One region of the Massilia sp. NP310 genome, then DNA from elsewhere that is predicted to be linked to it. Evidence: predicted binding sites of a transcription regulator. Region 1 holds the regulator's gene; the other holds the start of a gene.
The links. Region 1 encodes NrdR, which represses ribonucleotide reductase genes. Its sites were predicted from a motif close to CACNANATNTNGTG; they were not measured.
Positions count from the first base shown of each region.

Region 2: a site for NrdR is predicted at 2,640-2,653, ahead of KY496_RS15145 (ribonucleoside-diphosphate reductase subunit alpha). Genes of this name have one in related genera too.

Region 1 is NZ_CP080379.1:112,824-117,242, reverse strand. It holds gene KY496_RS00540 (type IV pilin protein) at 1-15, opposite strand, end outside; gene KY496_RS00535 (hypothetical protein) at 12-692, opposite strand; gene KY496_RS00530 (PilW family protein) at 700-1,638, opposite strand; gene pilV (type IV pilus modification protein PilV) at 1,635-2,171, opposite strand; gene nrdR (transcriptional regulator NrdR) at 2,281-2,748, opposite strand; gene glyA (serine hydroxymethyltransferase) at 2,828-4,075, opposite strand; ZMP/ZTP riboswitch at 4,185-4,304, opposite strand.
Region 2 is NZ_CP080379.1:3,451,967-3,456,385, reverse strand. It holds gene KY496_RS15155 (nitrogen regulation protein NR(II)) at 1-816, shown strand, start outside; gene KY496_RS15150 (sigma-54 dependent transcriptional regulator) at 820-2,274, shown strand; gene KY496_RS15145 (ribonucleoside-diphosphate reductase subunit alpha) at 2,938-4,419, shown strand, end outside.

The sequences.
Region 1 (4,419 bases):
GCTGCCGTTCGTCATCGTCTGTCCTTTCCAGTCGGGTGGCCAGCCGCGCTGGCGGCCGGCAGCGCGAACGCCTCGCTCCAGTTGCCCAGCTCACGCCAGCCCACGCGCCGCCCGCGCGCACCGTCGGGCGGCTTGCGGTAATAGGCCTGCAGCGCGGCATGGGTGCCGGGCATGCTGCCGGCGCCGCGCGCCGTGATGCGATACAGCTGGCCGTCGGGCGTCGCCGGCATCAGCTCGATCAGGTAGCGTGGCGCCGCGAGCGCCAGCGCGCCCTCGCCGTCCGGCATGCGCAGCCCCGTCATGCTGCCGAACAGGATCGCCGGGCCTTCGTCTTCGGCCAGCAGTTCGGATAGCTGGTCGGGATTGGCCGTGTAGGCGCACAAGCCGTTATAGGGTCGCCCGCCACCGCAGCCGGCGACGAAGGCGTCCGCGCTGCCGCCGGCGATGGCGTTGGCGCGCGCCGAACCGGGTTCGGCGCCGCCTTCGATGTCGCGCTCGGCATCGAGCAGCGCGGCATCGGCCATCTGCAGCGCCAGCAGGCGGTCGCGTTCGTGCGCGGCGGCGCGCGCGCCCTGCAAGGCGCCGCGGGTGGACGCGATGCCGGTCATGAGCACCGCCAGCATCAGTACCAGGGCGGTCAGGAGCGCGACGCCGCCTTCTCGCCGGGGTGGCGCTGAGTGGAGGATGCGCATATGACGTTCAATCCGGCGCCACCGGCAACGCGATGGTCGCGCCATAGACCTTGCGCATGCGCGGCTCGCCTGCGTCGTCGAGCGCCGCTCCCGCCAGCCGCGTGCCCTGGTCGCCAGCGGAAAATGCGGCGCCATGGTCTGGCCCGAACAAGTCGTAGACGATGCCGGCATCCGCGCCCGGATCGAGGCGCGCGCCGTGCAGCAGCAGCGCGACCCGGACCAGCGCCACCCGCTTCCAGTGCGTGCGCTTGCGCAAGTCGGCCGCGCGTTCGTCGGGCGTGGCCCCGACCGGCGCCAGCGCCGCATCGAGCGCGCCCAGCTCGGTCGCATTGACGTAGCGCTCCGGCACGCGGTCGCCGTCGGCATCCAGGCCGTACAGCACCTGGAAGCCTTCGACCCGCCCCGCCACCGCATCGGACGACCAGCTGCTCGCGCCCCGGTACTTGCAACGCAGCTCGGCATCGCCCTGGGCATTGCGCGCGACGTAAAAGATGCTCCAGCCCTCTTCGTCGCGGTGCACGGGAAAGCCGGCGCAATCGAGGGTGGCGCCGTCGCCATTGGGCGGCGCGCCGCTGCCGGGAAAGCGCAGGGCCAGCACGTCGCTGCCATTGGCTTCGTCCGGCAAGGTCACATCGATGCCGGCGCCGGTGCGCTCCAGTGAACTGGCATCCAGGCCGGCCAGCCGTGCCGGCGCCGCCGGATCGGAGGCCGGATGCGCCGCCCAGTCGACGTGCGCCGCGAGGCGGATGGCGCGCGCCAGCGCATCCACGGCGTAGCGGCCGCTGTCGTCCATCTCGGACGCTTCCATGACGGCGGCATGCGACCGCACGCTGGTGATCAGCAGCGAGCCGCTGGCCAGCAGCACCGCCAGGCCGAGCGCCATCGCCACCATCAGTTCGGCAATGGTCAAGCCGGCCTGGCGCCGGCGCGGGTTGAAGAACGTCATCGCGCCACCAGCAGCACGTAGCCCGGCCCGTCCTGCGTGCCATGCCAGCCGATCTTGATCGCCACCGGCGCAGTTGCTTCCCCGCTGCACGCCCAGCGGTAGCGGCCGTGCTCGTCATCCCATGGCGCGTCGTCGCGGCAGACCGCGATGCGGCCCGATGGAAAGCCGCGGTGCAGCGCCAGGCGCGTCTCGCGCAGGTCGAAGGCGGCCAGCGCCAGCGGATCGCAGGCGCCCGCGCCGAAGCACGGGGCGCCGCCCGCCGGCGGGCCGGCGCCGAGCGCCTTGTAATCGAGCGGAACATAGGGATTGGCGCCGTCCGGCAGGCTCGCCACCTGGGCGTTGGCCTGCATGCGCGCGGCCAGTGACGTGGCCAGCAGCGCCGCTTCGGAGGTCAGTGCGGCCTGCTGGCGCGTGCGCTGCGCGGCCAGCTGCGCCGCGCTGGCGCCGACCACGCCGACCGCGAGCACGAACAAGGCCACCAGGACTTCGATCATGGTGAAACCGCCCGGGCTACCGGGGAGACGCACCTGCATGACATCCTCCGCTAACGATGTGTGAGCAGAGACGTTATCAGGCAGGGTTCAAGCGCCCATGCGTCGACGCAAGCATGCGTCCGGCAATAAACGGAACTTGGAAACGACGTCAGTTGTCGAGCTTGCGCTGATGCCCGACTTCGGCCAGCGCCGCCTGGAAGGAATCCAGGTCCTCGAAATTCTTGTAGACGGAAGCGAAGCGGATATAGGCGATCTTGTCGAGCCGCTTGAGCTCTTCCATCACGAGTTCGCCGACGTACACGCTCTCGACTTCGCGCCGGCCGCTGGTGAGCAGCTTTTCCTCGATCGACGCGACGGCGCGGTCGATCGCCTCGGCCGCCACCGGACGCTTGCGCAATGCCAGCATCAGGCTGCCGCGCAGCTTGTTTGACGCGAACTCGGTGCGGCTGCCGTTCTTCTTGACGATGATCGGCATCGACAGCTCGATGCGCTCATAGGTGGTGAAGCGCTTGTCGCACTTGCCGCAGCGGCGCCGGCGCCGGATGGCGTCCCCTTCCTCGGATACGCGGGTATCGAGGACTTGTGTTTCTTCATGCTGGCAAAAGGGACATTTCATGGCGCCGGGGCTGCAGGTACTACATGGATACTGAGCGGGCCGGCGAACCGGCCCGTACATCGCGATGGTCAGCGAGGGCTTATCGGGCGTACACCGGGTACTTGTCGGTCAGCTTCTTGACTTCGCCCTTCACGCGCTCGATGGTCGCGGCGTCGTGCGGGTTGTCCAGCACGTCGGCGATCAGGTTGCCCACGGTGACCGCGTCTTCTTCCTTGAAGCCGCGGGTGGTGAAGGCCGGGCTGCCCAGGCGGATGCCCGAGGTGACGAACGGCTTCTGCGGGTCGTTCGGGATGCCGTTCTTGTTGCAGGTCATGTGAGCCTGGCCCAGGATGGCTTCCGCTTCCTTGCCGGTGAGGCCCTTGGCGCGCAGGTCGACCAGCATCACGTGCGATTCGGTACGGCCCGACACGATGCGCAGGCCGCGTGCAATAAGCGTCTCAGCAAGTGCTTTCGCGTTCTTGACGACCTGTTTCTGGTATTCCTTGAACTCCGGCGACAGCGCTTCCTTGAACGCGACGGCCTTGCCGGCGATCACGTGCATCAGCGGACCGCCCTGGATGCCCGGGAAGATCGCCGAGTTGATGGCCTTCTCGTGCTCGGCCTTCATCAGGATGATGCCGCCGCGCGGACCGCGCAGCGATTTGTGGGTGGTCGAGGTGACGAAGTCGGCGTGCGGCACCGGGTTCGGGTATTCACCGGCGGCAATCAGGCCGGCGTAGTGCGCCATGTCGACCATGAAGTAGGCGCCGACGTCCTTGGCCACCTTGGCGATGCGCTCGAAATCGATGCGCAGGGCGAATGCCGACGCGCCGGCGATGATCATCTTCGGCTTGTGCTCGTGCGCCTGCTTCTCGAGCGCTTCGTAGTCGATGTCTTCTTCAGGGGTCAGGCCGTACGAGACGACGTTGAACCATTTGCCCGACATGTTCAGCGCCATGCCATGGGTCAGGTGGCCGCCTTCGGCCAGCGACATGCCCATGATGGTGTCGCCCGGCTTGAGCATGGCGAAGAACACGCCCTGGTTGGCCTGCGAACCCGAGTTCGGCTGGACGTTGGCGGCTTCGGCGCCGAACAACTCCTTGAGGCGGTCGATCGCCAGCTGCTCGGCGACGTCGACATATTCGCAACCGCCGTAGTAGCGCTTGCCCGGATAGCCTTCGGCATACTTGTTGGTCAGCTGCGAGCCCTGCGCTTCCATCACGGCCGGCGAGGTGTAGTTCTCGGAGGCGATCAGCTCGATGTGGTCTTGCTGGCGAGCGTTTTCTTTTTGAATTGCATCCCACAGTTCCGGGTCGATATTGGCGAGCGTATGGTCTTTGGCAAACATGTAAAACTCCAATCGATAGTAATCCAGGCAACTGGTGGCATTGACAGGCGGGAGCCGGGGCGGGCCGTAGGCACGGGCGCAGGCAGCCGCGATCGAACGCGTACCGGTTGATGGCTGCCCAGGCGAACGGCGTATGGCGTCTCACGTTCCCCGGTGGGTGCCCACCTTTGCCGCGCCGCGCATCCGAATGGTGCGCGCACGCGGTGTTTCGCCAGTTACGTGAGACGTAAGGACTCCAAATTGTACTGAACTCCCCATCGTAGGGCAAGGAAACCGCTGTGCCGGCCGGGAATGCACGGCGCCCAGCGGACCCGTGGTCGTTTCGGCTACAATTTTACGGTTCG
Region 2 (4,419 bases), 2.7 Mb from region 1:
GAAATTCGCGGCCGGCGCGACCAGCCGGTGCACCTCAAATTGCGCTTCGCGCGCGTGGCCGACGGTGTCGATGCGGCCGGCCGCAGCGTGATCTTCATGCAGGACGTGAGCGCCATCGAAAACCAGGCGCAGCAACTCAAGCTGGCCTCGATGGGCCGCCTGACCGCCAGCATCGCGCACGAAGTGCGCAATCCGCTGTCGGCGATCGGCCACGCCACCGAGCTGCTGGCCGAAGACCTGCACGGCCCGGCCGAGGTGCGCCTGCTGAAGATCGTGCGCGACAACGTGACGCGCGTGAACCGCATGGTGGAAGACATCCTGCAGCTGTCGCGCAAGGCCCAGCCGAACGGCGAACCGGTGGCGCTCGGCCCGTTCCTGGAAGAGTTGAAGGCCGAATTCTGCGAAATCCACGGCCTGGCCGGTGATATAGTCTATATAGGCGATCCGGGCGGCAGCGCGGTGCGCTTCGATCCGCTGCACCTGCACGAGGTCTTGCTCAACCTGCTGAACAACGCGGTGCGCTACGCCAGCCGCCAGCCGGCCAGCATCCGCATCTTCCCGGCGCGCGACGCCGCCGGCCGGCGCGAGCTACACGTGCAGGACGACGGCCCCGGCATCACGCCTGAAGTGCGCGACCACCTGTTCGAGCCCTTCTATACTACGTCGAGCAAGGGAACCGGCCTGGGACTCTACCTGGCGCGCGAACTGTGCCTGAACAACGATGCGAAACTCGATTATGAATACCGGTTCGACCCGTCCGCGCTGGGACCGCGCAAGGCCAGCGGCCGCTTTGTCATCACTTTCGCGCTGGAGTAAGCCATGAGCGCGCCCCGCATCCTGGTGCTCGACGACGAAGCCGACCTGCGCGAGCTGCTCGAGATCACCCTGCTCAAGATGGGCCTGGACGTCGACAGCGCCGCCACGTTGCGCCAGGCACGTGCCTTGTTCGAGGAACACGACTACGCGCTGGTGCTCACCGATATGCGCCTGCCGGACGGCCTGGGGCTGGAACTGGTGCGCGAGATCGCCGCCTCGGGCAAGGGCACGCCGGTCGCCGTGATCACCGCCTACGGCAGCGCCGAGAACGCGGTGGTGGCGCTCAAGGCCGGCGCCTTCGACTACATCGCCAAGCCGGTGGCGCTCGACGCGCTGCGCGTGATGGTGCGCTCGGCCCTGAAACTGTCGGAAGGGGGCGCCGCGGCGCCTGACGGTGGAGCGATTGCTTCGCGCATGATCGGCCATTCCGCGGCGATGCAGTCGCTGCGGGCGCAGATCGCGCGCCTGGCGCGCTCGATGGCGCCGATCTCGATCACCGGCGAATCCGGCAGCGGCAAGGAGCTGGCGGCGCGCGAGATCCACGCCCAGAGCTCGCGTGCAGGTAAACCCTTCGTGGCGGTGAACTGCGGCGCGATCCCCGAAACCCTGATGGAGGCCGAGTTCTTCGGCTACCGCAAGGGCGCCTTCACCGGCGCGGCCGAGGAGCGCGACGGCTTCTTCCAGGCCGCCAACGGCGGCACCCTGATGCTCGACGAAGTGGCCGACTTGCCGCTGGCGATGCAGGTCAAGCTGCTGCGCGCGATCCAGGAGCGGCGCGTGCGCAAGATCGGCGCCACCAGCGAGGAGCCGGTCGACGTGCGCATCATCAGCGCCACCCACCAGGACCTGGCGCGCTGCGTCGAGACGGGCAAGTTCAGGCAAGACCTGTTCTACCGCCTGAACGTGATCGAGCTGGCGCTGCCGCCGCTGCGCGAGCGGCTGGACGACCTGGCCCTGCTGGCGAACGGCATCCTGGACCGGCTGGCCGGACCGGGGCAGGCGTCGCTGGGGCCGGGCGTGCTGGAGGCATTGAAGGCGTATTCCTTCCCCGGCAATGTGCGCGAGCTGGAGAACGTGCTGGAGCGGGCGCTGGCATTCGCCAACGATGGCGTGATCCAGGTCGGGGACTTGTCGCTCAAGGCGGCGCGGCCGGTGGAAGGGGGGCGGGGCGAGACGGCCACACCCGTCGCCGCACCGGCGCCGGTGTTGGCGACCCCTGCCACCGATCCTGCGCCGCCGCCTGAACCCAGGCCTGTGCCTGCCCCGGTCGCGCTTGGCCCCGCCGAACTGCCGAGCAACCTGCCGGAGTATCTCGAGCAGGTCGAACGCGACATCATCGGCCGCGCGCTGCAGCAGACCCAGTTCAACCGCACCCAGGCGGCGAGCCTGCTGGGCATCAGCGTGCGCCAGCTGCGTTATCAAATGCAGAAACTGGACATCAGCGCGCCGGACGATTGACGACATTCGCAGGGTTGGTGGCTCTGCCGCCGACGCGTGCAACGGGCGCCAACGATCACCGCGTCGGCAGGATCTGCCGACCCTAGCGATCGCCTCCAGTCACCTGTCCATGTTACTTTGTGGTAATTATTTTGGTGCATAATGCGCTGTGGCGGAGCATGCGCGCCTCATTTTGATTCCTGCGTAATTTGCTCATTTGGCGCAGATTTTTCTGATGTTAGTGCTTGCTCACCGTGTGCTCCCCTTCTTTTGTACGACGCTGAAATGTCAAGACTGCGCACGCCAAAAAACAAAAAAAATGACCATTTATTAGCTTGCCTCGATCGCAAGCGAGGTACTACAATTAGTCTCATATCAAAGCTTGGCACTAGATGTAGTGGTAGCAGACCGAACGGTACTAGCATTTTGGCCAGCTGAGAGTTGTCCGCACGTTGTCCACAAGTTGCCCACAAATTGCCCACACATTTGTTCAGCGACTTGTCTATTAAGCATCTGCTGACAAGCTTTATTTACATATTCTTAACCCTGCTTCTCTGGTTTGCCAGCATCGGCCACCGGCTGGCGGGGATTTGTTTTGCTTTTAATTTTGTTGACGGACCGCGGCGCCATCCGCCACCCGGTTCTCATGTACAAAGGCGGTCCGCCGCTCATCCTGGAGGCTCAATGCAAACAGCACAGAACATCTCGATCAACCAACACGTCACCCCAGGATCGGCGTCGACCAGCCCAACCCCGGCCGAGATCGTCGCGCGCGGCGATTACCGCGTCATCCGCCGCAACGGCGCCGTCGTCGCTTTCGAGCCGAACAAGATCTCGGTCGCGATGACCAAGGCCTTCCTGGCCGTGGCCGGCGGCCAGGGCGCGGTCTCGGCGCGCATCCGCGAACTGGTGGAACAGCTGACCGGCAACGTGGTGGCCGCGCTGGTGCGCCGTCAGCCGAACGGCGGCACCTTCCACATCGAAGACGTGCAGGACCAGGTCGAGCTGTCGCTGATGCGTTCGGGCGAACACGACGTGGCGCGTGAATACGTGCTGTACCGCGCCAAGCGCATGGACGAGCGCCGCGCGGCCAAGGAAGCCGCTGGCGGCGCGCCGGTCGCCGCGCCGCAGATCCACGTGGTCGACGGCGGCGAACGCCGCCTGCTGGACATCAACGACGTCCACGCCCTCGTGAACGCCGCCTGCTCGGGTCTGGAAAAGCACGTCGACGCCGACGCGATCGTCGCCGAGACCCTGAAGAACCTGTACGACGGCGTGCCGGTCGAAGAGCTGTACAAGTCCGCCATCCTGGCCGCCCGCGCGCTGATGGAAAAAGACCCGGCCTACAGCCAGGTGACCGCGCGCATCCTGCTGCACACCATCCGTAAAGAAGTGTTCGGTCACGAAGTGCCGCAAGCCGGCGCCGCCGCCGAATACCTGACCTACTTCCCGCAATACGTGGCGAAGGGCATCCAGGCCGAGCTGCTGGACGAAGAGCTGGGCAAGTACGACCTCGAGCGCCTGGCGAAGGCCATCGTCGCCGACCGCGACCTGCAGTTCGGCTACATCGGCCTGCAGACCCTGTACGACCGCTACTTCCTGCACGTGCGCGACGTGCGCATCGAAATGCCGCAGGCCTTCTACATGCGTGTCGCGATGGGCCTGGCACTGCGCGAAGACGACCGCGAAGCGCGCGCCATCGAGTTCTACAACCTGCTGTCGTCGTTCGACTTCATGAGCTCGACCCCGACCCTGTTCAACTCGGGCACCCGCCGCTCGCAGCTGTCGTCGTGCTACCTGACCACCGTCGGCGACGACCTGGAAGGCATCTACGACGCCATCAAGGAGAACGCGCTGCTGTCGAAGTTCGCCGGCGGCCTGGGCAACGACTGGACCCCGGTGCGCGCGCTGGGCTCGCGCATCAAGGGCACCAACGGCCGTTCGCAGGGCGTGGTCCCGTTCCTGAAAGTGGTCAACGACACCGCCGTGGCGGTGAACCAGGGCGGCAAGCGCAAGGGCGCGGTCTGCGCCTACCTGGAAACCTGGCACCTGGACATCGAAGAATTCCTGGACCTGCGCAAGAACACCGGCGACGACCGCCGCCGCACCCACGACATGAACACCGCGAACTGGATTCCCGACCTGTTCATGAAGCGCGTGATGGAA